Regions from separate parts of the Caproiciproducens puteiluti genome, predicted to be linked through region 2. Evidence: riboswitches for the same ligand, from Rfam matches in the RefSeq annotation. Region 2 holds a riboswitch; each other region holds the start of a gene.
What was found. A riboswitch is a leader RNA that binds a small molecule or an ion and turns the genes downstream of it on or off. The one in region 2 is predicted to bind cyclic di-GMP.

Region 1: another riboswitch for cyclic di-GMP. It lies ahead of ACRQU7_RS10895 (sigma-70 family RNA polymerase sigma factor); the one in region 2 lies ahead of ACRQU7_RS01410 (sigma-70 family RNA polymerase sigma factor).
Region 3: another riboswitch for cyclic di-GMP. It lies ahead of ACRQU7_RS04055 (methyl-accepting chemotaxis protein); the one in region 2 lies ahead of ACRQU7_RS01410 (sigma-70 family RNA polymerase sigma factor).

Annotation. Positions count from the first base shown of each region.
Region 1 covers NZ_CP194790.1:2,222,366-2,232,148, forward strand. Annotated here, with positions in the region: gene ACRQU7_RS10850 (ArsR/SmtB family transcription factor) at 6-335, shown strand; gene ACRQU7_RS10855 (FAD-dependent oxidoreductase) at 323-1,966, shown strand; gene ACRQU7_RS10860 (arsenate reductase ArsC) at 2,049-2,522, shown strand; gene ACRQU7_RS10865 (metalloregulator ArsR/SmtB family transcription factor) at 2,949-3,302, shown strand; gene arsB (ACR3 family arsenite efflux transporter) at 3,353-4,441, shown strand; gene ACRQU7_RS10875 (arsenic metallochaperone ArsD family protein) at 4,472-4,795, shown strand; gene arsD (arsenite efflux transporter metallochaperone ArsD) at 4,862-5,254, shown strand; gene arsA (arsenical pump-driving ATPase) at 5,398-7,134, shown strand; gene ACRQU7_RS10890 (hypothetical protein) at 7,208-7,477, shown strand; cyclic di-GMP riboswitch class I at 7,573-7,664, shown strand; gene ACRQU7_RS10895 (sigma-70 family RNA polymerase sigma factor) at 8,075-8,524, shown strand; gene ACRQU7_RS10900 (recombinase family protein) at 9,082-9,468, shown strand; gene ACRQU7_RS10905 (hypothetical protein) at 9,480-9,635, shown strand.
Region 2 covers NZ_CP194790.1:286,125-295,907, reverse strand. Annotated here, with positions in the region: gene ACRQU7_RS01440 (hypothetical protein) at 1-371, shown strand, start outside; gene ACRQU7_RS01435 (hypothetical protein) at 365-1,054, shown strand; gene ACRQU7_RS01430 (hypothetical protein) at 1,051-1,863, shown strand; gene ACRQU7_RS01425 (ABC transporter ATP-binding protein) at 1,864-2,511, shown strand; gene ACRQU7_RS01420 (hypothetical protein) at 2,508-3,200, shown strand; cyclic di-GMP riboswitch class I at 4,135-4,228, shown strand; gene ACRQU7_RS01415 (hypothetical protein) at 4,308-4,577, opposite strand; gene ACRQU7_RS01410 (sigma-70 family RNA polymerase sigma factor) at 4,645-5,055, shown strand; gene ACRQU7_RS01405 (helix-turn-helix domain-containing protein) at 5,052-5,234, shown strand; gene ACRQU7_RS01400 (adenylosuccinate lyase) at 5,537-6,037, opposite strand; gene ACRQU7_RS01395 (DUF6809 family protein) at 6,269-6,688, opposite strand; gene ACRQU7_RS01390 (hypothetical protein) at 6,841-7,278, opposite strand; gene ACRQU7_RS01385 (hypothetical protein) at 7,275-7,823, opposite strand; gene ACRQU7_RS01380 (hypothetical protein) at 7,879-8,397, opposite strand; gene ACRQU7_RS01375 (hypothetical protein) at 8,390-8,683, opposite strand; gene ACRQU7_RS01370 (hypothetical protein) at 8,676-8,855, opposite strand; gene ACRQU7_RS01365 (YkgJ family cysteine cluster protein) at 8,886-9,560, opposite strand.
Region 3 covers NZ_CP194790.1:822,838-832,620, reverse strand. Annotated here, with positions in the region: gene ACRQU7_RS04060 (PTS sugar transporter subunit IIA) at 1-957, opposite strand, end outside; gene ACRQU7_RS04055 (methyl-accepting chemotaxis protein) at 1,421-3,217, opposite strand; cyclic di-GMP riboswitch class I at 3,373-3,453, opposite strand; gene ACRQU7_RS04050 (MalY/PatB family protein) at 3,475-4,656, opposite strand; gene nifJ (pyruvate:ferredoxin (flavodoxin) oxidoreductase) at 4,733-8,299, opposite strand; gene ACRQU7_RS04040 (FGGY-family carbohydrate kinase) at 8,437-9,783, opposite strand, start outside.

The DNA of each region.
Region 1 (9,783 bases), 1.9 Mb from region 2:
AGAAAATGAGATATTCCCACGCGGAATATGCCCCGGTGTTTAAGGCGCTGTCCGACGAAACTCGGCTGAAGATCGTCGAGATTCTTTCCTGCGGCGAAATGTGCGCCTGTGACATTCTGGAATCCTTCAAGATCACGCAGCCTACCCTTTCCTACCACATGAAAATTCTGACGGATTGCGGCCTTGTGAACGGCAGGCGCGAAGGAACCTGGATGAGGTATACGATCAACGACAAAAAAGTTACTGCCATAAAAAATTTCTGGGACGGAATCACATCGGAATATCGGGATTGTATCTGTAATAATGTCGAGGAGGAAGGAAAATGCGAATTATAATCATAGGTGCGGTTGCCGCCGGAACGTCCGCCGCGGCAAAGGCACGAAGAAACAGCGAAAGCGCCGAAATCGTCGTTTATGACAAGGACAGCTTTATTTCATATTCCGGTTGTGGTATGCCCTATTACATCGGCGGTGAAGTCGAAAACGCAGACGAACTCACCCCACGCGATCCCGCGTTTTTCAAAAGTAAATACAATGTGGATATTTTGACCCGTCATGAAGTGCTCTCAATTAACCCCGATCAAAAGGTTCTGAAAGTCAAAAACCTTACCACCGGAGAGGTGTTTTCCGATTCATATGACAAGCTGGTAATTGCAACCGGAGCACGGGCGGTCGTTCCACCAATCAAGGGCGCAGACGGACGGCACGTCTTTACTCTGCGCAATATCGGTGACATGAACCGCATCAAAACTTATATCGATGGAAACAGCCCGAAGCGCGCGGTGATCATCGGAACGGGCTTCATCGGGCTGGAAGTCTGTGAAAATCTGAAAAAACTCGGTTTAGAAGTGACCCTGCTGGAAAAGCTGCCGCAAGTGACACCGGGGCTCGACAGTGACATGGCGGTCTATGTGCAGGACCATATAGAAAAGAATGGCGTTCCTGTCCTGACGGGCGTTTCTATTACAGAGATTACGGAAAGTAGTGTCGTTTTGTCGGGCGGCAAAGAGATTCCTGCGGATCTGGTTCTGATCTCTGCCGGGGTTCGCCCCAACACGGCACTGGCCGAAGCGGCGGAGATCGAGCTTGGCGTTTCCGGTGCGATCCGTGTGAACACAAAGATGCAAACCAGCCAACCGGATATCTATGCCTGCGGAGACTGCATCGAGCAGTTCCATGCGGTGACGGGAAAACCGGTTTACCGGCCGCTGGGTTCTACAGCCAACAAGACCGGCAGAATCGCCGGAGACAGCATGACGGGCGGCGATCTGGAATTCAGAGGCATACTCGGTACCGGAATCTTCAAAATATTTGATATGACGGTGGCTCAGACCGGCCTTTCCGAACGTGAGGCGCTTGCCTTGGGTTATCAAGTCCAGGTTTGCCACAACATCAAACCCAACAAGCCGGAATATATGGGCGGCAGGGAAATGGTCATCAAGGGAATCGCCGACCGCGTGAGCGGCAGACTCCTGGGCGCGCAGATCGTCGGATATGAGGGCGTGGACAAGAGAATCGACGTGTTTGTGACGGCGATTACCTTCAAGGCGAAAGTGGAAGATCTTTTCCATCTTGATCTGGCCTATGCCCCGCCGTTTTCTACCACAAAGGACCCGGTGATGTACACCGGGATGATCCTGGATAATGCCATTCACAGGGGCAGACCGCTGATCACGGCGCAGGAGCTCGATACCCTGATGCGGTCTGGGAAACCCTATACGTTGATCGACGCCAGAGCTGCTGCGCAATATGAGAAGAATCATATTGAAACCGCGAGAAGCATCCCCCACGCCAAAGTGAGAGCCGCGGCCGAGTCGTTGGATAAGGACGCGATTACGGTTACCTACTGCAATAAGGGCGTGACCGGAAACGCAGCACAGAACATTCTGCTGGGCAAAGGGGTTAAAAAAGTATATAACCTTTCAGGCGGACAAAAACAATATGGCAAAACGCATGGAGAGAAATAAGATCGCTCTCAGCCCGTCTTAATCATCGGTGCCAAAAGGTTTGAGATGACTTGAAAAAGTTGAAACTGTTGGAGGGGCAATCATGTTAAAGGTATTATTCTTATGCACAGGCAACTCTGCAAGAAGCCAAATTGCCGAGGCAATTCTCAACTCGAAAGGGAAAGACCGGATAATTGCTTATAGTGCTGGAAGCGAACCTGAAAAAGAAATTAATCCCTATGCCATCAAGGTATTGAAAGAAATTGGCATCGATATAAGTGACTGTAAGCCAAAATCCCTGAAATTATTTTCAGATCAGTACTTCGACTTTGTAATTACTTTGTGTGATCGTGCAAGAAATCAATGTCCAGTAATAGCTGGCCCCTCTATACATGTGCATTGGGGATTTCCTGATCCGAAATATTTTGAAGGTACTGATGAAGAAATCTTGAAGCAGTTCAGAACCCTGGTGAATGAATTAACCAGAAGGATTGACTTGTTTATGCTTCTTCCCTTGGAAAAATCCGACAGGACGACTTTAAAGAAAAAGCTTAATGAAATAGTGGAAACGAATTGAATTTTATGAGAAATTTTCGGTATTATAGCAAAATAAATCCAGTTTAATAATTTGTTATATTGCCATTGTAACAAATGTCTTGTTATGGGCATAGTATATGCATATATGATCATACAGCGATATTGGAACAGGGTGCTTCAAATACATCATACGGTGGTTAAGGAGGATTATGTTATGACAGATTATCTCAGCATCAACAATATGAATATAGCCACGTGCAGAGAGGATACGCAATTTGGAATTAGCGATATGTGCGGCGTCACAAACAGAAATAATATACGCTATAGTATTGAAAACATGTGCGGTGTAACAGATCAGAGTAATGCAAAGTACTGTCTAAATAACATGAATGGTTTTCAATAAGGTCGGCCATCGCTGCACTGATCTCAATTAGCGAAGCAAGTGTATTCAAGGAAGGTGGAATGAATGATCGAGGTCTTTAAGGCATTGTCAGAGGAAAGCAGGTTACGGATTTTATCTTTACTTTTGGAAAACGAAATGTGCGTATGCGAGATTGAAGCCACGTTGAAAATGACACAATCGAATGCTTCGCGGCATCTGACAGCCTTAAAAAATTGCGGGATTTTGGATAGCTACAAAGTGGCACAATGGGCGTATTACCGGATCGACGATAATTTTAAGCAAGAAAACGCTGAGCTTTGGGAGTACCTTCAGCGCAAACTGATAGAACTTCCGACTTACAAAGTTGACCGGGAAGAATGCCGGAAATGCAAAGGTCAAAATCTGTGCGGATGTTTAAATAACAAGATGTTTAAATAACAAAACGATATAAAATTCGTTAATCATTATTCACTTGGGAGGTTTTATAGTTGGGTGTAGAAAGTAAAGCAAAATTGTCTTTTCTGGATCGATTCCTTACATTGTGGATTTTTCTTGCCATGGCCATTGGCGTAACCGTCGGTAACTTTTTCCCGTCTGCGGCAAATGCAATTAACAGCCTCAGCACAGGGACGACGTCGTGGCCTATCGCAGTCGGACTGATCCTTATGATGTATCCCCCGCTTATTAAAGTTAAGTACGAAGAAATTGGTAAGGTGGCAAATAATAAGCGGGTATTCAGCTTTTCGCTTTTACAAAATTGGATCATCGGCCCGATCCTGATGTTTCTCCTTGCGATCATCTTTTTACCAGACAAACCGCAGTATGCCATCGGCATTATTGTCATAGGGCTTGCCCGTTGCATTGCCATGGTGATCATCTGGAATACGCTGGCGAAAGGCGACAACGAGTATTGTGCCGCATTGGTCGCCCTCAACGCAATCTTCCAAATCCTTCTTTACTCCGTTTACATTTGGTTTTTTGTCACGGTTTTACCGGAAGCTTTACATCTCTCATGGGGCGGAGAGGCCGTACACGTATCAATCTTGGAAGTTGCACATAGCGTACTCATTTATCTTGGCATTCCGTTTGCAGCCGGTATTATCACAAGATTCTCGGTGATCAGAATCAAAGGCAAGGAATGGCTGAACAATACCTTTATACCAAAGATTTCACCGCTTGCTCTTATAGCGCTTCTCTATACGATTATTATCATGTTTATGCTCAAAGGGCGCATGATCGTTGAGTTACCGTTTGATGTAGTGCGGATTGCAATTCCACTGCTGATTTACTTTGTGCTGATGTTTGTAATCAGCTTCTTTATTTCATACAAGAGCGGTTTCAAATATGACCAGACCGCGACATTATCTTTTACCGCCGCGAGCAACAATTTTGAACTTGCTATCGCCACATCGGTCGCAGTTTTCGGTATCAGTTCCGGGCAAGCATTTGCTGCAGTTATTGGGCCGTTGATCGAAGTACCGGTGATGATTTCACTTGTACGGCTTTCGCTCTATCTGAAAGGCAAATATTTTGATGGAAATGGGCTTCCGCTCCATAAACCAGAGGCTCAAAAATGACTGGCGAACTGATTTATCCGGAGCGATTTCATGAAAACAATGCGAATCTTTGAATCGGCGTTGGGCTGCACCATTGGATTACGCAATGATAATTCTAATTCTGAATTGATTCGATTCAAAGTATCTCTCAAGACGTTGGAGAAAAACGACATTAAGGTTGAATGTTTTAACCTTTTAGACTTGCCAATGGAATTTATAAACAACAAATCCATTAATAAGCTCATCAACAATGGGGAACGTCTTGGAAAGCTTCCAATCATTGTTTTGGATGATGAAATTGTATTTATGGGCCGATATCCAACCAACGATGAGCTCGCAACGCTCTTGAATATTCCGGTGAGTTGTTTTAATTAACCAATCTATCCATTGATCGTCGGTCGACGATCAATGGTAAATAACAATTTTTAGGAGATGTCTTATATGAAAAAAATGCAAATCTTTGAACCTGCCATGTGCTGTTCGACTGGCCTTTGCGGAGTTGGAGTGGACCCCGAACTTCTCAGGATTTCGACTGCCCTGAATACACTCAAGAAAAACGGGATCAATGTTGAACGGTTCAATCTGTCAAATGCTCCGCAGCAGTTCGTAAACAACAAGGCAGTCAATCACTTTATCAACACAAAGGGCGTCGATGGGCTGCCCGTCACTGTTTTGGACGGAGAAATCGTGACCGCAGGCCGGTACCCCACCAATGAAGAATTTGCCAACCTACTCGGCGTCCCGGCAAATCTGTTCGGCGGGAAGCCGAAGGTTGTCAAGGTCACTCCGAGAAGGTCGGGCGGATGCGGCTGCTCGGGAGGAAAGTGCTGCTGATTCGGTTCATACTTTCTGCTGAGAAAGAGATTTAGCACTTCTAACAAGACGATAGGAGCATATCTTCCCAAATCAGTTGTGTGAATTTTTCACAAGGGACGAGGATGCTCCTTATCTTTTTATAAAAGATTGGAGGTATCATCATGGAGAATTTTAATCCACAATTAATTAGGTTGACGAAATATTTGTTTTACACGGGAAAGGGTGGAGTCGGAAAAACATCGGCAGCATGCGCCACGGCCGTCACCCTTGCAGACAAAGGGAAAAAGGTGCTTTTAATCAGTACGGACCCCGCCTCAAATTTGCAGGACGTTTTCCATACGGAGCTTACGAACAAAGGGGTAGCGATTAAAGAAGTTCCAAATTTGGTTGTTTCCAACCTTGATCCCATACAGGCAGCAGCAGAATACAGGGAAAGTGTCATCGGCCCCTATCGCGGCAAGCTGCCTGATGCGGTGATTAAAAATATGGAGGAACAGCTTTCCGGTTCGTGTACGGTCGAGATTGCAGCTTTCAATGAGTTTTCAAAATTCATCACAGATGAAACGGTGCGGAAAGACTATGATCATATCTTGTTCGATACCGCTCCGACAGGGCATACGCTTCGCATGCTGCAACTGCCGTCCGCTTGGAGCAATTTCATCAGTGAAAATACGCATGGAGCTTCCTGTTTAGGTCAGCTTTCGGGATTGGAAAGTAAAAAGGAAGTTTATAAAGAAGCCGTCAGAACCTTGTCCGACGGGAAGCAGACGACGCTGATTCTTGTTTCGCGTCCGGAAGAAGCACCTTTGAAAGAAGCGGAACGGGCATCCAGGGAACTGGCGGAGATCGGTATCAACAATCAGACACTGGTGATCAACGGCGTGCTGACTTCCTATGACGACAGCGTTTCCGAGAGCCTGTATCGGAAACAGCAAGACGCGCTTCATGACATCCCGCAAGGCTTGAAAAAACTGACCGCATACCGGATTCCGCTGCGGGCTTATAACATCACCGGAATTGACAATGTCAGGGCTTTTCTGACCCAGGATCAGTATAAGATCCGCGATGAAAAAGTCAGGGCTAAATCGATTCCTCATCTGGAAGATGTCATTGACGATCTGTATCGCACGAATAAAAAGGTCATCTTTACCATGGGGAAAGGCGGTGTCGGGAAAACCACCGTTGCGGCCGCAATTGCACTGGGCCTTTCAAAAAGAGGAAGGAAAGTTCATCTGACTACGACGGACCCGGCCGGGCACCTGAAATCCGTAATCAGCGAGGCCAGCGGCATCACCATGAGCCATATTGATGAACAAGCCGAACTGAAAAAATATCAGGAAGAAGTGCTTTCCAATGCAAAGAAAACCATGTCCGCTGATGATATCGCTTATATCGAGGAGGATTTACGTTCTCCCTGTACGCAGGAAATTGCAGTATTCCGGGCTTTTGCCGAAGTTGTAGAGAAAGCGGAAGACCAGACCGTCGTGATCGATACCGCTCCGACAGGGCATACCCTTTTGCTGCTGGATTCCACACAAAGCTACAATCAGGAGATCAAACGCTCCCAGGGCGAAATCCCCGAATCCGCACGGAAGCTTCTGCCGCGCCTCCGCAATCCTGATGAAACCGAGGTCATTATTGTGACTTTGGCTGAGGATACGCCCGTCTATGAAGCACTGCGCCTGGAGGAAGATTTAAAGCGCGCCAGCATCGAAACAAAATGGTGGGTAATCAATTCGTCTTTCTACCGGACCGATACAACGAATCAAATACTTTCCGCAAAGGTGAGCAACGAAATCGAGTGGATCAACAAGGTGGATGAACATTCCAAGGGAAATTTTGCGGTAATTGCATGGAGCGCTGAGGAAATCGAAGGAGATAAACTGCTGACAATATAAGCTAACACTTTCCAATGGGACGATTGTGTCATTATAAAGATATCATAAAATGATAGAACTGGAGAAATGAAAGATGAAAATTACAGAAGAAGCAAAATCCTTGATTCAGGCGGCATTTGATTCCAATGATTGTGACTGTTTAAAAGTATCACAGCAGCAATCCTGCTGCGGCACATCCTTGCAATTTGAACTGATCAAATTGCAAGCAGGCGAGAAGTCCGTTTCCATTGACGGGGTCCCTGTTATGATGGATGACCAGACTCAAACAAGGACAGAGGCTGTGACACTTGCAGCGGAAAATGGCGAGCTGACCATTCAGGACGATCAGTCATGCTGCTGTTGATGGAAACAGTAATATGGAATCCCCCCATTCCCTGCAAATCACGTGCGCCTATCATACGGAAGCACAAGCCGAAAGATGTTAAAACAACAAAATAGTCAAACCAAGGGCAAACCCATTTAACGATGGGGACGCAAAGCCATAGGGTCTAAAGTGCGTAAAAGCGCGCTATGACAGCCTGGCTGCCGGAAGTCGCACTTGAAAGCTTGCCCTTTTTACGGGCAGGCTTTCATTGTTTTTATAGCTTCTGACGGATAATTTGAACAAAGATCATTCATGGCTCTGCTATGTCCCTTGGTGAAAGGGGAACCCATGAATATTCTTTACTTCTTCCTTTTCCGGAGGTTGAAATAAAGACGGCGAATCCCGTACACACTCGCCTCCATTAACTGAATATATTCAAAAATCAGCACTTTGCCGTCCCGGGCAAAGTGCTGATTTTTTATTTTCGACAACAAAAGCCCCGCCTCGACCGCTAAAGAACAGTTTCGATTTTAAGCTCTTTTCTTTTTGTAGAAGCGTGTCGAATCGACATTGCCGATCCCCTCCGCTTGTTCTTCATTTCCGGATTTCAACAATCACGAAATGGAGGACAAGCTTATGGCAAAGTATCGGAGAAAAACAAATTACCGGGATAAATATCCCGATGTAAGCAAAGAAATTATCGAGGTTCTGGAGAAAAGCGACCGCCTGATGGAATACCAGCAGTACGACATCAAAGTCGAACGGTGCAGGATTGATTATGGCAGTGGCACCGCTACATACCTTCCCAGCCGAGAGGACTCCTACGAGCGGCTTCTGGAGGAAAACAGACAGTTTGTCACCGAGATTGAAAGTGTTGAGGATGCCGCGATCAAGACGGTGCTGATCGGGAAAATGCTGGCCTGCCTCAAACATCTCGCCCCGGAAGAACAGGAGTTGATCACGGCTCTCTTTTTTATGGATAAGAGCGAGCGCCAGCTATCCAGAGAAACCGGGATCGCGCAGCGGACAATTCACGATAGAAAGGTAAAAATCCTGGCGGAATTAAAAAAACTTATGGGAAAATAAAAATTTATCCGCTCAACCCCCTCACTCAACGTGGAAATAAGTGAGGGGGTTTTACTCTTCCCTCATTGCTCCTTGAAAATTTCATATCCGGCAACATAAATACATGATCTGTCCGGCCGTGATGAGCGGCAGCGACATTGACGGGCGCGCCAAGACTACCTGCGGATGGGTGACAGACATCCGTTGAACCGATGGCATCGAAGGCGACGAGCGGCAAAGCCCGGTTATAAAGCAGCCCGTGGTGGGTTGTTTCGCAATGAAACGGACAGTGCTAACGCTACTTCCGTCCAGCCACAGCCCCGCCTGAAAGCGGGATCACGCAATGGGGGCGGCTCGGTGAGAACCACGGAGAGGTGAAATCCCTATGGTGTTTGCTTAACCGGCAAACCATTTATGTTGCCGCCCTCGCTTCGGGAAGCAGTGCCGAATAGAAGCATTAAATTGAAATGAAGAACAAGCAAATCGTTTGACCTTAGAAACTACGCGGCAGGACAATTGCGCCCTGCCGCGCCCTTGTGAGGTCAAACCACATTATTTAGGAACAGGAGGTTTTTATAATGGGACTGAAAAAAAGAGCGTGGCTGTACTGCCGCATTGACGCGCCGGAGGATGCCCACGGCATGCTGAAAGGTCAGAAAAAAGAGCTCTATGACTATGCGGATCAGCTGGGATTCACCATTGTTGGCTGTTCCGAGGATTTGGGAAGCGGCCTGAAATATAATCGCCCCGGCCTGATTGCAGTCGAACGTGCCGCTGAACAAGACAGGATGGATGTCTTGTTAGTAAAACAACTAAGCCGCCTCGGGAGAGATTCGGCACAAACGCTGGATTTTCTCCGGAAGCTGGAGCAGTCGGGCATAAAGCTCTATTCACCGCTGGAAGGAGAAATCAGATTGTTCAGAGATATCAATGCAATCCATGAGCTCACCATGGGCATGGAATAGGAGGCTTCACTATGAAGGCAAAGCAGCCGGATACAAGAGCTGAGACTATAAGAATCCAAGTAAATGGACTACCTGTCACATTGCTTTTTTCTGCGGAGCCGAACAAAGAAGCGGCTGATTTCATAAAAAAGGCTTTGATAAATGCTTATGTAGTTAGGACAGCATAAACGCAAAGCACAATTTAAAGGCGGTTTTTTCTAATGTCAATATGCGAAAAATCAGCTATTTGTATAGCTTTTTCCTGCTTTGTGTGAGATAATGGCGTTGGCAAAAAACCAACTGCTCCTTGACAATTGAATAAAATCAAGTGTCCGG
Region 2 (9,783 bases):
ATGCAACTCAATTGCTGCATATTTCGGGATTGATTAAATTCCTACAAATCGGTCATCCTTACCTATTCAACATTCTAACTTCGTTTTGCATGTCCGTAACCGCAGGGATCACTGCATTGTGTTCATATTCATTCTCTCTATACTTTCAAAGAAATAGATTTATTGCAGTTCTGCTTCTTCCTATTTTGCTGTGGCTGGTTCTGCCTATTTGCTTAGCGCGCGCTTTTCAGGATAATATTGCAAGTTATGCGTGGATTGGTATTGGTGGCGATTATATTTGGTGGCTGGTTGAAACCTCTTGCATTCTTTTAATTGATATTTTCTGCATTGAATGGAAAATTCATTATGCAAAGGATGAACTGGGATGTTAAAGCAGTTTTATAGAATAAAACTTCATTCTTTTTTTACATGGGGGCCAGTTTGTATTCTTTTCTTTACTTCGTATATTGTGGCTAAGGATGGTTTTCGGGGAATGGAAATCTACCGCATTCTTACATTCAGCACATATGTCTTGCTTCTCTTTTTCCCTTTACTTGGGATGTATTCACTTTCAAGTTTACAATTTTTTCAGAAAGAATTAGTCATATTGCGTTTCGGCAGTTTCCGAGACTCTTGGAAAAAATGTGCTATGGTTTTGTTACTTGATAGTATTATATTTGTCACTGCTTTTCACATTTCTGCTTTGATATGCTATACCTTGAAGTGGGAATTCTTTTTTTATTTTGATAACAAAGTATTTTTTTTACAATCGTTTTTATTGCAGTGTCTTACAGTTTATACTTTTGAATTATTTCTTATGACAGTTTCCACTGCAATGCGAAATTCGCTTTTTGGATTTCTGGCCGGTTACTTAACACTTTGGTCGGAAAAAATTGTTCAGGGAATACATCCAACTTGGAATACAGTTTTCTTCTTGGCAGGTATGGACTGGGACCCGTCCATGGGATTGGCCACTTTTTATATAATGTCTGGAATTGCTGTGGGACTTTTGGTATTAGTTCCTTCTTGTTTTTCGAGTCGGGATTATTTGAAGAACAGGGAGGGAAAATTGTGAGGCTGAAACATTTTTTTCGTTCTCCATGGCGCCTGTTAATCACTACTATTCTTTTTATTCTCCTAATGCTGCTGGCCAGTCAATACGGGAAGGCTCTCATTAGTGTGGAAGGCTTCTTTCTCTGGACATTCGATGTTATTGGCCCTTGGGAGCAAGTGAACATAATGTCCGTCTTACTTTTCACCGTTTCGAATCTGCTTATTTTCTTTTCAACCGGGAATTTATTTTTGGAAGATATGAAAGTTAGCTATGTGTATATCTTCCCACGCATTGGAACAAAGCGCACATGGTTGAGGCAGCAAACATTCGGCCTACTGTTGTGGATCGCTTTCTTTTGGATAGTAATATTTCTGCTTGCGTTTTGTTTTGCCGGAGCGGCTGGCCTAGAGGCGCAAGGCAGTGCTCTGTTTTATGTGGAGCAATACCTGTGCACAATGCTTTCCTCGTTCCTCCTATCATTCCTGCAGAATCTTTTATCTCTGCATACGGGCAGTTCTCAGGCGTTTATTATTACAGCATGCATTTTTGTTGGTTCCCTATTTGTGGGCATGTTCACTTATCAAACAGCTTTATGGAATGGATGGTTGTTTGCCCTATTGCCTCCGGTCGGGCAAATACTGCATTGGCATCCGGATGCGGCGATTCCGCAGGCGGTGAGGCAAACACTCGCTTCATATGCCCCTGTTCCGGGATTCGCGCTTTGGAAAAGCTTTGTGGTTTTGCTGATTTACTGGATCCTGTTATACGGCTATCTGTATCTCAAAATCGAAAAAGCCGACCTAATGGACTTAATAAAGGAGGAGAATTGAATGAATGCTATTGAAATCCATGATCTGACGAAAGTGCTCAAGCAACAGAAAGTTTTAATAGACATCAATTTAATATTGGAGCAGGGTGGAGTTTATGGCTTATACGGACAGAATGGGTCAGGGAAATCAATGCTGCTTCGTTCAATTGCTGGCTTGATTTATCCTACTAAGGGAACGGTAACCGTATTAGGGAAGCAACTCGGCAAGGATATCTCTTTTCCTCAGAAGATGGGGTTAGTAATCGAGAACGTAGGATTCTGGCCTTATTATACCGGATTTGAAAACTTAAAGACACTTGCTTCAATTCAAAACAAAATCACAGATGACGATATCCGAGAAAATATTAAGCGTGTTGGACTGAATCCCAATGACAAGCGTACCTACCACAAATACTCACTGGGTATGAAACGACGATTGGGTATCGCACAGGCAGTTATGGAAAAACCTGATCTTATCCTTTTAGATGAACCGACTAATGCGCTGGATGACGACGGGATCGATCTGGTACGGCAAATTGTTCGCGAAGAAAATGAGCGTGGCGCGACAATCATTCTGGCGAGTCATAACAAGGAGGATCTGACGCTTCTATGCAGCCGCTTTTATAAAATGTCAGATGGTCGTCTGAAGGAAGGAGAGGCGCCTAAATGAAAAAACGCTGGTATTGCATCCCTGCCGTCTTAGCTTTAGTCTGTCTGGTTCTGGCGGGAGTTGTCCGTGTTTCTTATCAAAATGCAGGAGAAAGCATTTACAATTACGGGTTTGAAACAGGGAATACATTTGATGTGGTTTTTCAAGAATTTTCTGTAACAGATGTGAATCAAATGCCTGATAAGCTAATAGAGAACTCTGACATTATTATAAGGGCAAAATACAGTGGAAATCGTTTTGTTACTGGGGAAGGGTTTTATTCACCGGTTACAGTTGAAGAGGTTTATAAAGGTGATTCTGAATTCAACGGAAAACAGCTTTATATTCTGGAAGCTGTTGATACGTACACATATACACGTTATGTGAACACCATTAGCAAAGCATACCTGCCTCTACAGAAAAACAGTGAATATGTTCTTTTACTCAAAAAGGTACAATTTGATCCAGAGCGAAAACTGACTGATTTTGAAAACAGTCAGTATTATCCAATTACACAGACAGCAGCGGGTGCATATCGCCTTTCCAACCAAAAACAAACCAAAGTATTCAGTTGGGCCAAAAATCCGGAATCAATGAACTCGCTTGCAGGATACGATATACCTGTTGAGGATAAAAAGCAGTTAGATATTTATTATCAGCTAAAAAGTGGTGTATTGGGGGAGCTTGGAATACCGCTAACATCATCATAGATTCGTTCAGGACCTTCCTTTTTTATCTTAAGATAAATTCTCATACTTAAAATTATTAAAAAAATGCAAAGCCCCCTTGAAAAGCGGTAGACTCGGCCAATTTCTTATCTTCTCAATACCTTTGATTTTAATAGATTATTACTGTTGTAAATCGGATTTGCTTACCTTAATACCCATAAAAAGTGAGGGCGCAAAGCAGCGGTCTAAAGGCAGTAACACCGGATTCAAACTTATATTATGAAGCCAGGAACTGTTGCTTCCTGGCTTCTGACTTTGTTTAGGGTGTATTGGTAATCATGAAAAATATAAAATCAGCGAGGGAGGTGTTTTTATTGTTAACGGATAAGGAAATAAAATCAATCTTGGAGCTCTGTCTTATTGACCCACGGAACCCCAAGATTCCTCGGGAATGGCTTTGCAGAGAGCTGGACCGCATCATCCACAATGAAATATACAGAACAGATAATGAAATAGACTGCGATATCATCAACACTTGCATAATGCTTATGAACAGAATTACGCACCGAAAGTCTTCTGGAGCATACAGCGAAGAAACAACTGCTACACTGAACAAAATATATGAAAAAGTTAAGGCAAATCAGATCAACAGAAAATAGTAAGAGATTAGATGCTTTCTTTCCATGAAATTATTAACTTAAAAACTGTAAGAAAACAAAGGCTTTAGTTGTTAGTGAGGGATATCTGCTACGATATGTTAAAGGTGAAAAACAATTATGTTGGCCAACGAGATGTCAGTATTGGTATTTAATGTTCTGTCGGAGATGTTCTGCCAGAGCCTGCTGGACCCTCTGGCGGAAGTGCTGTAAGCGCAACTGTAGGGCCTTGTACTCCAAAAAAAGGCTTGAAAGAGAGGTGTCGTTTTGGTAAGCCAGATAATCAATCTTTTTAAAACGCAGAATTATAAAAGAAAAGAGAGTCACAAGGGCAAAACCGCTGAAAGGCGGCGACGCAAAGCCGCAAGATCTAAAATGTTGGTTTTACAACATGACGATAGCCTGGCTGCCGGAAGTTACGCGTAAAGCCTGCCCTTTTTATGTGGGCAGGCTTTTGCAATATATATGACTTTTGACGGATAATTCTGGGGTATCAGATACTTGGCTTTTGCCATGCTCTAAAGGAAAAAGGAGTCCCCCATATGATTACCTGTTTCCAGCTTTTGGGGAGGTTGAAATAAGGAAGAGGCACTTCGTACATACGAAGCTTCTCAACCAATTCAATATAAAAAAACAGCACTTTGCCTACTTGGGCAAAGTGCTGTTTTTTTATTGCCGACAAGAAAGTTGTTACTCCGATCGTTAAAGACACATATCGAGCTATGCCTTTCCCATTGCTGTAAAAAATCGTCGAAACCGACACATTGTCGATCCCCCCCCCCCTCCAAATTTTGAATTCCTTAAAAAAATTCAGAATTTGGAGGAAAAACATGAAACGATATAATAATGGCATTGGGGAATCCAATGTCTTGCAAAATCAATTTACAGCCTATCTCGTAACAGCAGTACATAGAAAAAAAATACAGTATTTACGGGCTAAATTCAGGCGATTGAGTAATGAAATGCCTTTGGATAACCAGGAAATTCGAGAAGAACTTCAACCCGAGCAGGATATAATATCTCAATCGCCACTCTTGGAGCAACTTGAAAACAAAGAACTTCATCAGGCGCTTGAACAACTCAAGAAGCGGGACTTCCGAATCTTGATCATGAAGATATCAGATGAGCGTTCCTTTGAGGAGATTGCTAACGAAACCGGAATCGGCTATAAAACTGTAACTTCTATTTACTACAGACTGATTCGAAAACTACGCGACGAATTAGGAGGTAAAAAGGAATGAATTTTAAAGAGTTGCTGCTTCTGGCAAAGGATAATGAAGACTTTGCCAGAAAAAACCTGATAGAGATGTACAAGCCCCTGCTTCTCAAAGAATCTACCGTGGACGGTGTTTTTGATGAGGATTTGTATCAAGAGCTATGCATGGTTTTTATGCATTGTATTGAAGTAATTAGGATCTAAAGTAAGAGGAAAGGAGCCATGATTTTCGGAGCCTCGGAATGCCAAAGAAGCGCCCGGTTTGCTTGAAGTAAAGCAAACCGGGTTAGGCGTTTCCTCATATATTCTATTGAGTTGTAACACAAGATATTCTGAAAGTCCTGCGACGGTCTACCTGATTAATTTGGAATGGGATATCAAAACATCTGGAGTTGTACATCTCTTTTTCTTCACTATGTACAGACTTCCAGTTGCAGCGGATGAACGGAGCCGTATTTCTTTAAATCGTACAATTTCATATAAAGCTCCTTTCTATGAATATAGTCTTAACTTTCTGCAGATGTGTTTTCATCATTATCAAGGATGCCACGACGCTTTTTGATTTCTGCTATTTTTTGCTTCCATTCAAGTTGAGCCTGCTCCGCACGTTTCCGTTCCGCTTCCTGCTGTTCCGGAGAAAGTGCGGAAAACTGCCACTCTTGTTGATCCTCAAAGATATCTCTGATCACACGCCGGACAATTTTTTCTGCAATTTCGACTACAGTGGGAGGATGATTTTCCAGGGCCTCACTCCCTGCACGAAAAAGTTCAAGGTAATGGTCATACTGGCGTTCCGTCAGAAAGCCGTAGCCGTAATCATCCTGTATTTCAATTTCACTTCGATACGCCATGACCTGCTCGAACTCCGTCTGCCGTTTGGCCTTTTCCCGTGCGACCTTGCGCTCCAGTTTTGCGGCCAAGTGTTCTAATTCCCGAATTACCTTTTTGCAGGCTTCGGCTTCCAGCAGATAGCCTTCTGCGTCCGGCCTTAGATATTTTCGACCCATCCAGTAACACCTCCATGCAAATTCAGGATACTCTGCTAACCGCGCCGAAAGCAGCGGCATTTTTCGCAGACTCCGATGTGAGCCACCCGAAAGCCTTTAAACGAGCGAATTTTGTTTGGGCAGGTAGAATAGACTTTCGACCGCCCTTTATGCCTGTCGCTGTGCAGATGTTTTTGATACGGAAGGGCTTGTTTTTCAGCGTTCTGTATGCTTTTTCTATTCATACTGATCCTACCCCTTTTCATTGCAGGGCGGCGCAGAAAGCCCCGCGGCAATCATCTTGGCAGCGGTGCGAAAACCTGTTTCAAAAGCCTGCTCAAGCTCAAAACTGGTTCGAATATCTATTGAGCGTCGGTATTCCTCCACCTGTTCCCAAGCTTCCGGAGCGAGCAGCTTTTTGAGGCGTTTCTGGCTCTCCATCACCGGATTATTGTATTCCCGCAGCTGAGCGGCATCCTGTTGCATGTCCGGCTCAAAATTGCCGTAATACAGCTTTTTGAGGAAATCTGGCGGAACATCGGCAGGAAGGCGGACCGAAAACTTTGCCTTAGCCTGCGTTATGGCGGTGGTCAGCTCTTTCAAGGTCGAGATCAGCTGTGGAAGTTGGTACTCATAAAAAGTGTGACCGGCTCTGGTCTCATAAAAATTCATTCTCTTTGCCTCCTTCTTTTATAAAATAGAGCTGTAGAGGAAAAATCATCACTCCGCAGCCCCTGAAATTATATTCTTTCGGGTAGTCTTGGATAGTGTGTATAGAACCCGCAGTTGGCTGCGTTTGGCAGCAATCTTAGCCTTTTCGGAGCTTATGCCGCTCTATGGATCTGCAGCAGTAATACCTGCATATCGGTCATCTCAAAATCACCTTTTGCCGGAGCAATGAAATGATGCCGGTACTGTTGGAGCCAGTCACGGAATTCAACATACTCCTTTTTATCAGACTGCCTGACCCGCACACTGCATACGGCGGCCAGTGTCCCACCGGGATTCAGAAACTGGAACGCATGCTGGATATGATGGCATTCCTCGCTGAATGGTGGATTCATCAGTACCGCATCATATACGGGCTGTGGTTCCAACTCAAAAAGATCGGGCCCTATGATCCGATACCCTTTTAATCCCAGCACTTCCCGGAAGTCAGGGACAATTTCAACGCAGTCCACATGGGGCGTAATTTTCTTAGCTTCATCCGCAATGCTGCCGATGGCAGCTTCAGGCTCCAGCACATGACTGGTTTCATTCACCGACGCCAACTGCAAAAGTTGTGATGCCAATGGGACCGGTGTAAACTGGATATCGCCTTTTGATGAAGTCGGGCTTGAAAGGACAGCTCCCGGATACGTTTGGCGTTCAAGTCGGGCGGAATTATTGCTTTGCACATCAGGCCATCATAATAATCGATGGCCTGAACCATGGCCTCTGTATCCTTGATGCCGGCTTTCAGCAGACGTACCGCCGCCGTACTGTCCTTTGACGGAAATTGGAGCCGGGAGTGGCTGTGGGGATGTTCTTTGGCATATACGGCAGATGCAGAGTACGAGCGCATATTCTCATAAAATGCACCGGTGATCAGAGCCTTCTCCAACTGAGTTAATTCACGGCAGGCGGCCTCTTCTCCGAGATATTCCAACATCTGCTTCTGAGCACTATACCTTTCGACGATGCGGTCCCGGTAGAGCTGTTCCTGCTGCCGTTTCCATGTGTTAGTTTTGTAGTCTCCGCTTAATCTTGTGATTTTCTTCTCCAGACTTGCGATCTGATTCACGATTTTCATACTGATGTTGTTCATAGGCGTATCCCTTCAAATCAATCAGATTTGCAGGCAGATGATGTGTCCGCCTTGTTCATTTAGATGTTGATGCGGGCGGGGTGAAATAGGGTTCGTACCGATAGCCGCTCTCGCAAAGGAAAAAATAATTTGGAAGCAGGCCATCGTCAATTTCAACGATCCCGTGCCTTGGTACATTAACCCCTAAAAGCTTTGGCCCTGCGTCAAGGCCACACTGTGCCCAAAACTCCTTTGCGGACAACTCAGTTGTTGTTTGGGCGATAACTTCGTATCGATGCGCTTCAGGGGGCAGTTCCTTTTTCAGCGTTAGGCAAAGATCTTCAAACATGAACCAGTCATCGCCACTTTTGAAATCAAAAACACGGACCTTATGCGGAAAGATCCGTTTTGGACACCAGTCGGGGGCCTTTATCACAGGATCCCTTTTTTTGAACATTCGAGCCCGTTTGCTGCCGATGCAGTACCGTTCAAATTCATGGAGCATAACGCCGTATTTTTTTTGCGGAAGGCCGGAGTGGCGATAATTGGCCTCGCAGGAAGAACAGTTCGGTTCTCTGATTCTAATTTCAGCCATCGGTACCCTCCTCATCCATGAGCAGGGAGGTTATGACTTCGATGCGGACAAAGCATGCCGCAGCATATCCTTCCTGATAAGCGTACCAGACGGTATCATTCCATTCTTCCGTATCGTATCGCGCCGTATCCAGCGTTTCTTTTTCCTCATCAATCAGTCGGGCCAGTTCCGCTTGGGCCCCTTGAAATGAAAAATAGCTTCCGGCAGGAGTAGGGTCCTGAAAACATCCCTGATCGGCATCGGCGCTGGTTGTAACTACGGTATAAATCTCTCTGGGTTTAGGCACTTTTATCCCGCCTTTCTTCTACGGCATCGGCAAGAGGACTGATACGCCACTCTTCCGGATGCCGCTGCTTATCTTTGATTTTGTTCAACAGCTTCTCATTGGCGCATATAGCAAGCTGTTTCCAGCGGTACTGCGGGCAGCATTCCGTGCCCTGAAAAACCAACCGTTCCAAAGCATACATGGCAGCTCCTTTCCACCAAAATCACCGCCCGTTTATCAACTCCCGCAGCTCCTTTATCAAACTGTCAAGGTTGCGGTCGTACTGGGGCAGAAATGATTTTTCTAAATCGTAATTTGAATAGAGGTAGTACAAAATCGGGAATAGAGCCTGACTCAGCCGGCTGCTGCTGAGCTGACGCAGGCAACGTCCGATATCCCGGGCAAAATCGTACTCCCGCTTTACAAATTCTTTATCTTCCCGCTTAAAGTTCTGATACATCCAGTCGTTGACCAGGACCCGGCCATCGGCAAAATGGTGCGGCGCCTCGGTGCAGAGCAGATATTCAAAATCCCTGCCTTTTGTTCCGGGGCTCACAGTAAACGGATAAAGCCTGCACACGCGCGGCCGGGCTTCATACACGCTACACCCGCCATCCTTTAGAAAAATGCAGGCGTCTTCCGAACCGGCGACCTGCAGCACGAAGATCGGATATCCCTCCGCCAGCGGAACAGGCGTTGCATATCGGTCGAGCACGTCGTCCATGCCAGTGACATCATCCCCGCGCTTTTTCAAAAATTTTGCCAGCCGGAAAGCATCCAGGCTTTCCAGCATGACCTTTTGTTCCAAGTGGCGGCAGCACGCGCCGCATCTTTGGCAGTGGAACGTAACCCAGTCCTTTGTGCGGACGGGTCGGACCTGATATCCTTCAAAATTCATCTTAATCCCTCTTTTGCTTCCGATTCCGAGTCAGGCTTTCTTTCTACATTTTTCAGCAAAGCTTCATAACGCTTTCCGTTATCACAGCAGATTACCACAACGCCACGGGATTTTACGGTCTTTATCACAGTCCCACACACATTGCGAAACCCGGGGTGAAGCACTTTTTCCGTGAGGCGAACCCTATCACCCGTACTAAAAATTATCATGACATTCACTCCCT
Region 3 (9,783 bases), 540 kb from region 2:
ATTGAGATGTCTGGCAAGGTTAAAAATCAGCAGTTCCTTATTCTCGATTTCGATTCCAACCAATCGCTGAAAATAGGCGACCAGTTTTCCCGCCATATTCTTAAAATTGCCAATGCTGCCATCCGGAGTGTTGGCTTCGTCCCTCAGCCTTGCGCCCAGAAGCTGAATGCTTACATAGATACGGTCGTTTTCGCTGAGGGACGGATAATAGCGGCTCACAATCCGGTAAACCGGGTTCTCCCGGATATTCGCCTCCTGGCGCTCCCAATTAAGGGGGATTTCTCTTTTGGTGAGCATCAGCATGATCGCTATTTTATCAATCGTTTCCGCCGGATAATTCACATCCAGCTCCTGTTCGATTTTATGCAGCCTGCTCTGGTGCTCGCGCACCTGCGGATCGGAGAGAAAATTGATGATTCCGTCACTGATCAGCGGATAGATGGCTGAAATAAAATACATCAGAACCGAACGGATTTTCAGACCGTCCCCCGATACCGTATAGCCGGATTTGGAAACATATTCGAACCGGATTCCGTAGTCGTTCAGTTTTTCCTTCACGATCTTCATGTCCAGAAAGACGGTATTTCTGCTTACCTTCAGTTCCTCGGACATTTCTTCAATGGTATTGATTTCATTGGAGAGGAGACTTTCGCAGATAATCAGCGCAACGCGTTCATCCTGGGTGAAAATGTAATTAAATTTCCTCCCGCCTTCCAAAGAAAGGTTCTCCCACCAGGTTTTCTGCTCATCCAGCAGCTTGATTCCTCTGTTTCTTCTGCTGCTGATCGTGGAAATCCCCGCCAGCTTAAATGTATCGTTGATTTTGCAAAGATCGTACTGTGTGTTTCGCCTTGTCTGTCCTAATTGCGCGGAAAGGGAATCAATCGTAACATAATCATCATATTTCGCAAGTGCGTCCAGTACATGCCCGCATCGCCTGTCCAAACTAAAAAACAACCGTTACACCACCTATCCAAGTTTACAATCCGCTGGCTGTTTCTGTTTCGCAGTTTATGAAATTAATGACCGGCTTCTTAACAGCTTGGGTCAATCATATCATTCCGGTTTATCTTCGAGAAGTCCTATTTTTGTGCTAATTGCAGCAAAAACAGACACAATCCAGCAATTGTTTTTATCTTTCTTCCAACAACAGCATTTTTAGTACTCGCCGTTTTGCAACCCTCCGGGTTTTATTGTATTGTAAATATCCGTCCCCGAGGTGGAAGGAACGGAAGAATATCAAGGGACGGGCAGCACAAAATGAACAGAAAAAGGGAGAGTCCCGGGATTCAGTAAATCCCGGGACTCTCCCTTTCGATATCAATAAGCTTTTTCTTATCAGACCTCGTCTGTGGATAAGCAGGCCAAGGCTCCTGCCGAAATTACCGAAAACAGACGTTTGGCATCCACACAAAACCCTTTATGCCTGCAGCTCTTCCGGTTCGGAGCACCCGTCCTCACTGAGCCCCTCTTTAGGTCCCGGTTCCTGCCACAGCAGCCTCTCATCGGCAAATCCGGCTGTCCGTTCCGCTTCGTTTTCCTCTCTTAACCGGAACCTTTTTACAAGCGCATTGAGCGTCTGAGCCTGACCGGAAAGCTCTTCGTTCGACGCGGCGCTTTCCTCCGCCGTTGCGGAATTGGTCTGCACCACATTGGAAATCTGGTCGACTCCCGTGGTGATCTGAGCGATCGCGTCGGATTGGCGTCGGGATGCCTGTGATATCTTTTCCACCGCGCTTGAAACCGTTTCCGCTCCTTCCACAACCCTTTGCAGAGATTTTGCAGTTTCATCCGCAATTTTGCTGCCGTTTTTGACCTGCTTTATAGACTCTTCGATCAGGGAAGTGGTATTCTGGGCTGCCTGTGCGCTTTTGCTGGCCAGACTTCGCACCTCACCGGCCACAACGGCAAAGCCCTTCCCCGCGGCTCCCGCTCTGGCTGCCTCCACTGCGGCGTTCAGTGCAAGAATATTGGTCTGGAAGGCGATGTCCTCGATCGTCTTGATGATTTTCCCGATCCGGCCCGACGAATCGTCGATCCTTGCCATGGCATTCATCATCTCCTGCATATGTCCGTTGCTGATCTCGATTTCCCTGCTGACATCCCTGACCGTCAAAATGGCGTTGGCCGCGTGCTCCGCGTTGTCCCGGATATGCGCGGATACCTCCATAATGGAAGCGGAGAGCTCCTCGACGGAGCTTGCCTGCTCCGTTGCGCCCTGCGCCAGCGCCTGGGCCCCGTTGGATATCTGCTCCGCGCCGCCCGTAACCTGTTCGGAAGCCCGACTGATCTGAAGCAGGACGTCATTGAGTGAAGCAGCAATGCCGCCGATGGATTCCTGCAGCTCCACAAAATCCCCCTTATACTCCATTTCATTTACAATACACAAATCTCCTTTTGCCATTTGCGCAAGCTTGACCGATATGTCCGCAATGCATTGCTTGATATATTCGACGGTTTCCGAAAATGCGGCGCCCAGCTGCCCGATTTCATCATGGGAATCGACCTGAATCTGCACATTGAGATCGCCCTCCGCCATTCTCCGGGCCGCCGCCGCCATTTCCGTTACCGGTCTGCTGATTCCGCGGGAAATCCGCAGCGCAACGATGCACGAGACAACCATCGTAAGAAGGATCACCGAGAAAATAAACACCGTGGCCCCTGTTCCCTGAGCGGACAGGCTTGACGACACCTGGTTCCCGGTTTTGATTTTCCCGCTGATCAATGCATTGGCTGAAGCTTCTATTTTATCCGCAATGGGCTCGACCTGATCCGACAGCATCGTTCTTGCCTGTGCGTCCTTATTTTCTATGGCCAGGGTGACCACCTGATCGGCCAGGGTCTTATATTCATCGATGTTTTCCTGAATGGTCTTAAAATCCTGCAGCTCCTGTTCCGTGGTCATTCTGCCGTTGAGAGTCGCAAGGTATTGATTGAGCTTCTCGTTGGATTGGGAGAGCAGATCGGAATCGGTCATCATTTTCTGAACATCCGGATCGATGACAATATTCCTTACAATCACGCCGTTGTGGTTAAACTCTGAATTGAACAGGCCGATATCTCCCTGAGAAAAGCCGTAATCGACCAAAGCTTTTTTGTAATTGGTGTTCATATTCGTCATGACGCTGAGCCCCACGATCCCCGCAATACTGGAAATAACCGCCACGCAAAGAAAAGACAGAATCAGCTTTTTACCGATCTTCCTATTTTTCAACATTTTCATCCTCCCCAAATTTATTCCGGCCGGCGCGTCGGGTGCCGGACCGGGAACACTGAACTGCGGCTTGCAATGGATACGCCGATTCATGCCGCTTTCTGCTTGACCGGAAACACAGCAAAGCCGCGGTACTGTCTTGTGCCGCGGCTTTCTGGAATGGCAACCCGGCTGTCATAGATAACTTTAGACCCGTGGCTTTGCGTCCCCGCCTTTTGACGGGTTTGCTATTTTCATCGTTTTATTCAGACGTATGCTCCTCAGCTCTGCGGAAGCTTCCTGATTTCCCTGACCAAGCTGCTTACCGCTGTGCCGACATTTTTCGCGGAGGTCGCAAGGTTCATGCGCATATGGGTGTCCGCCCTGTTTTCATAGAACCACTCCCCGTAATCCAGGGCAAGACCGCAACGGTTCTGTATAAAATCGTGCAGCTGTTCACAGGGAACGTAAGCGCCCAGATCGATCCACACCAGATAGGTTCCTTCCAGCGGAGAGACCGTAATTTCCGGAAACTCGCGCATCAGCGTGTCACGCAGATAGCGGTAGTTTTCCGCGATGATATTGAGGATCCGCTCCAGCCACGGTTCCCCGTTGCGGTAAGCGGCCTCCACCGCGGCATATCCGAACACGGAGCCTCTGGTAACGCGGATGGACTTGGCGTATCTGTCAAACCGTTCCCTGATTTCCCTGTCGGGAATGACTGCGAAGGAGTTTTTGCACCCGGCGAGATTAAAGGTTTTGGAGGCCGAAGTCAGCGTCGCCAGCATGTCGTCGTAATCCCCGGCGGCTGCCGCGGGGATATGGCGATGGCCGCCGAAGGTAATGTCCTGATGGATTTCGTCGCTGACCACGAACACGCCTCTGTGTTTGCAGATATCCAAAATCCCGTTCAGCTCCGTCCTGCTCCAAACCCGTCCGACCGGGTTGTGGGGAGAGCAAAGAAGAAATAATTTTACATGATTAACCCGGATAGTATCCTCAAATTTTTTCAGATCAACGGTATAATGCCCGCCGGTGTTCACCAGGTCGCAGCAGATGAGCTTTCGTCCCGTGTCCCTGACCGCGTCCATAAACGGATAATAGCACGGAGTCAGAATCATGCAGGCTTCTCCCGGCAGCGTCATTGCGTTGATGAACCAGTACAGACCGGAAACGACCCCGGGCGTATAACGAAGCCACTCTTTTTTGACCTCATAGCCGTGTTTCTTCTTTTCCCAATCGATAAAGGACTGATAATATCCGTCGCCCACAAAAGAATACCCGTAAACCCCAAAATCAATGATCTTCTTCAGCGCCTCATGGACGCAGCCGGGCGCCGGAAAGTCCATATCCGCTATCCACATCGGCAGTAAATCATCCGCACCGAATTTGGCCGAGGCACCGTCCCACTTAGTGCTGTTCGTCCCCCGCCGTTCTGCGGCATCAACCCTATCAATATCCATTTTTCTCCTTCTTTTATAAAGCGGCCGCCGTTTCTGCCTGCACATTTTTCGGAAAGTGGCGGCACAGGACGCGGGTTTAATCCATATTGAGCTCAGAAAGTCTCTTTAGATGCTCGTAATTCTGTTTGGAATATTCTTCGGCCCTTGTAAAGAGCTCCTCGGCGCGCTGCGGGAAGGCACGTGTCAGCGAATTGTAGCGGACCTCTCCCATAATAAAGTCGCGGTAGCTTGCCGTGGGGGCCTTACTGTCGAGGCGCAGCGGATTTTTTCCTACCTCCGCCAAACGCGGGTCATAGCGGAAAAGATTCCAGTAGCCGGCTTCGACCGCCCTTTTCTCCTCCGTCTGGGCAAGGCTCATCCCGCCCTTGATCCCGTGGTTGATACAGGGGGCGTAAGCAATGACGATGGACGGACCGCGGTAGGACTCGGCCTCGTTGATCGCCTTAATGCACTGATTTCTGTCTGCGCCCATAGCCACATGAGCAACGTACACAAAACCGTAGCTCATAGCGATTGCGGGCAGGTCTTTTTTCTTCATCTTCTTCCCGGTCGCCGCAAACTGCGCAACGGCGCCGGCCGGAGTGGCTTTGGAAGCCTGACCGCCGGTATTGGAGTAGACCTCCGTATCAAACACCAGAATATTGACGTCTTCCCCGGAGGCGAGGACATGATCCAGGCCGCCGAAGCCGATATCGTAGGCCCAGCCGTCCCCGCCGAAAATCCACATGGATTTTTTGGCCAGATAATCCCTGTCCTCCAGCGTCTTTCCGGACAGCTCGCAGCCCTGCGCGGCGGCCTTCTTCAGTTCCGGAATCAAAGCGTCGGCTGCGGCGCGGTTTTCCCTGCTGTCTTCTTTTGTGGTCAGATACTGTCTGCAGGCAGCCTTCATTTCTTCGGATGTCTGATCGGAAGCTTTCAGTTTTTCTATGTACCCTGCAAGTCGGCTGCGGATCGCTTTCTGGGCAAGGGTCATGCCCAAGCCGAACTCGGCGTTATCCTCAAAAAGGGAATTTGCCCAGGCGGGTCCAAACCCCCGTTGATTGGTGGTGTAGGGAGTAGCGGGCGCGGAAGCGCCCCAAATAGAGGAGCATCCGGTGGCGTTGGCAATATACATGCGATCCCCGAAAAGCTGCGTGACCAGCTTCGCATACGGAGTTTCCCCGCAGCCCGCGCACGCACCGGAGAATTCGAGCAGCGGCTGTTTGAACTGGCTGCCCTTCACGGTCTCCGCTTTAAACTTCTCAATGACTTCCGGTTTTTCTCCCAGGGCGACTGCATAGTCGAACCCTTCCTGAGAAGCCATCTGTGTGTCTATGGGCTTCATTGTCAGCGCCTTCTGCCCTTTCAGGCCGGGGCAGACCGTTGCGCAGGAACCGCAGCCGGAGCAGTCCAGGGTGGAAACGGCAATGGCAAACTTCATTCCCGGCATTCCCGTCATATCCCTGCTCTTCTGGCTTTGCGGAGCGGCGGCGGCTTCGTCCGGCGTCATAGCGGCCGGGCGGATCACCGCATGCGGGCAGACATAGGAGCAGAAATTGCACTGGATGCAGTGATCCGGATTCCATTCCGGCACGTCGATGGCGATCCCGCGTTTTTCATAGGCGGAGGAGCCGTTCGGGACGGTACCGTCCTCCATGCCGAGCTTTGTAAACGCGGAAACCGGCAGTTTATTTCCTTTATATTCGTTGGAGGGAATCAGGAACTCATTGACATAATCGGTAAGAGCCTGATTTTTCCCGGTAACTTTTCTCACCGGACCGGCATCCGGCACATTTTTCCAGCTGTCCGGAACCTCGACCTGGTGGAACTCCGCGGCACCGCGCTCAATGGCCGCATAGTTCATATCCACTACCTTCTGGCCTTTCTTCGCGTAGCTGTGCAAAGCGGCGTCCTTCATATACTGAATGGCCTGCTCTTTCGGGATCACGCCCGCAATGGCAAAGAAAGCGGATTGGAGGATCGTGTTGATCCGGCCGCCAAGGCCGATTTCCTTCCCCAGTTTTACTCCGTCGATGGTATAAAAACGGATATGATTGTCCGCGATATATTTTTTCATTCTGTCCGGCAGCTTTTCGCCCAGCTCCCCGTCGCTCCACTGGCAGTTTAACAGGAAGCTTCCGTTGGGCTTAATATCCTGTACCATGTCATATTTCTCAACATAGGACGCTTTGTGGCAGGCGACGAAATCGGCCTTATTAATGTAATAGGTAGATTTGATCGGCTGATCGCCAAAGCGCAGATGGGACACTGTAAGCCCGCCCGACTTTTTGGAGTCATAGGCAAAGTAGCCCTGCGCGTACATGTCGGTGTGATCGCCGATGATTTTAATGGAGTTCTTATTCGCGCCGACGGTGCCGTCGGCACCCAGTCCCCAGAATTTGCAGGAATGAATGCCCTTCGGCGTCGTATCCGGATTTTCCTTCACCTCAAGGGACAGATGGGTGACGTCGTCCTCTATGCCCACAGTAAAATGCTTTTTGGGGGAATCGCTTCCCATATTGCGGAATACCGCGATGATCTGGCCGGGAGTGGTGTCGTTGCCGCCCAGACCGTAACGCCCCACCAACACCTGTACGGAACTGAATTCCGTACCGTTGATCGCGGCCAGCACGTCCAGGTACAGCGGCTCTCCGATAGAGCCGGCTTCGCTGGTGCGGTCCAGCACGGTAATTTTCCGGACCGTCTTCGGCAGTACCCGGAACAGGTACTTTGCGGAAAACGGACGGTACAGGTGGCATTTGATCAGGCCGACCTTTTCACCGGCCGCGTTCAGGTAATCGACGACCTCTTCGATGGTCTCGCAGGAAGAGCCCATGGCCACAATGATCTCCTCGGCGTCGGCTGCACCGTAGTAATTGAACGGCCTGTAATCGGTGCCGATTTTCGCGTTGACCTTTTCCATGTAGCTGTTCACAATATCCGGATAGGCCTCATAATAATGGTTACCCGCCTCAATCTCCTGAAAATAGGTATCGTCGTTTGAGCAGGTACCGCGCGTGACGGGATGTTCCGGATTGAGGCTGCGGCGGCGGTAAGCGCTCACCGCGTCCCAGTCCAGCATGTCCCCCAAAGCCTGATCGTCCCATATATGGATTTTCTGTACTTCATGGGAAGTACGGAAGCCATCAAAGAAATGCAGCATGGGAACACGGCCCCTGATTGCGGAAAGATGCGCCACGGCGCCCAGGTCCATGACCTCCTGCGGGCTGTTGGAGCAGAGCATTCCAAATCCGGTCTGGCGGCACGCGTAAACGTCGGAATGATCGCCGAAAATACAGAGCGTGCTTTTGCCGAGGGTCCGGGCGGCGCAGTGTATGACGCCGGGCAGAAATTCCCCCGCAATTTTGTACATGTTCGGGATCATAAGCAAAAGGCCCTGAGAAGCGGTGTAGGTCGTGGTGAGGGCACCCGCGGTGAGCGCCCCGTGTACGGCGCCCGCTGCTCCGGCTTCGGACTGCATCTCGGTGATCCTGACCTCCTGGCCAAACAGATTTTTGCGATTAGCCGCGGCGTATTTATCCGTTTCGTCCGCCATATTGGACGACGGAGTGATGGGATAAATGGCGGCGACATCGGTGAACGCATAAGAGACATACGCGGCCGCCGCGTTGCCATCCATTGTTTTCATTCTTCTGGAATCCATACTTTTATTCTCCTTCTCTGGGTAGGTTAATCAAAAGGGCCGCCCGAAGCCGTACCGCCGCGGGCGGGCCCGCGGCTTCTGCGCCCGATACGCCGCCGTGCCACTCCTTCCGGTAAAGCAGCGGAAATAGGACCGGCTTATTGCCTCCGTTTCCAAAAAGGCAGCATGGCGTCTTTCAGAAAACAGAATTCCATATAGAGCTTTTTATACTGTTCATGCTTTTCCATATCCGGAAAAAAAGAGTCCCGCTCCGCCGCACCGGACAGGACAGGGAAACCGCACGCTTTCTGCAGCAGGCGGACCACGCCGAGAATTCCCAGCTCTTTTTCCCGACAGCGTACGGTTTTTTCTCCCATACAATCACACACCATCTGACAGACCAGATCGCTTTTCGCCGCTCCGCCTGCTACGGCAAAGACATCTTCCCCGGACGGCAGGCTCCGGTAACAATCGTAAAGGGACAGGGCGACCCCTTCAAAGGCGGCCCTGGCCATGTGATATCTGGTATGGCAGGCCTGCAGGCCGAAAAATCCGCTGCTGGCGGTTCCCAGCCGGAAGGGGGCCCGCTCCCCGTACAGATACGGATGGAAGAAAACCCCCTCGCTGCCGACCGGCAGCTTGTCAATTTCCTGCTCCAGCTGAGGATAGGGTTCGTCGGCAAGAATTTCACGCCGTACCCAATCCAGGGCGGAAGCGCCCGACAGCGCCGCCATCAGCCGGATATAAGTCCCCGGCTGTGTGTGGCAGAGAACGCTGCCGATTTCCCCCGCGTTCACGCGCGCCCCGTCCTCATCCAGAACCACATAGTTGCAGAGCGTGGTGCCGATAACGGTTCCCTTCTGCGCGGGTGCGGTCACACCGCAACCGGTCGCCGCGGCCAGAACATCGATGGCCCCCGCGATCACCGGCGTACCGGTTGGGATTCCGAGCAGTTCCGTCACCTGCCCCGTCACGGTGCCGACCACCTCGTCGGAAGCCGCAACGCGCGGGAAACACTCCTGGCAGGAGCCGATTCCCAGCATTTCCAGCAGGGAAAATTTATATTTTTTTGTATAGATATTCATTAGAGAGGTGGAAGCGTCCGACTGGTCGGTAGCCAACTGCCCGGTCAGACGGTAATTCAGCCAGTCCTTGCAGTGAAGCACCGCGGCAATGCGCCGGTAATTTTCAGGCTCGTACTCCTTCAGCCAGCGCAGAATCACGGGGCATGCGCCCGGAAAGAGCGGGGAAGCTTCCAGCGCGACACAGGTCTTATTGATCGCGTCGTAATCGATCAGACCCTCCGCGCGGGTATCGTTCCACAGAACGGCGTTGCGCACCGGTTTCCCGCCGGCGTCCACCGGCCACATGCCGTCACCCTGCGCGCAGATGCCGACCGCACAGATATTTCCCCATACCGTGCCGTTCTTCTCCCGAAGCGTACCCACCGCTCCGCATACCGCCTGCCAGACGGTCTCCATATCCATCTCGCACCAGCCCTGCCG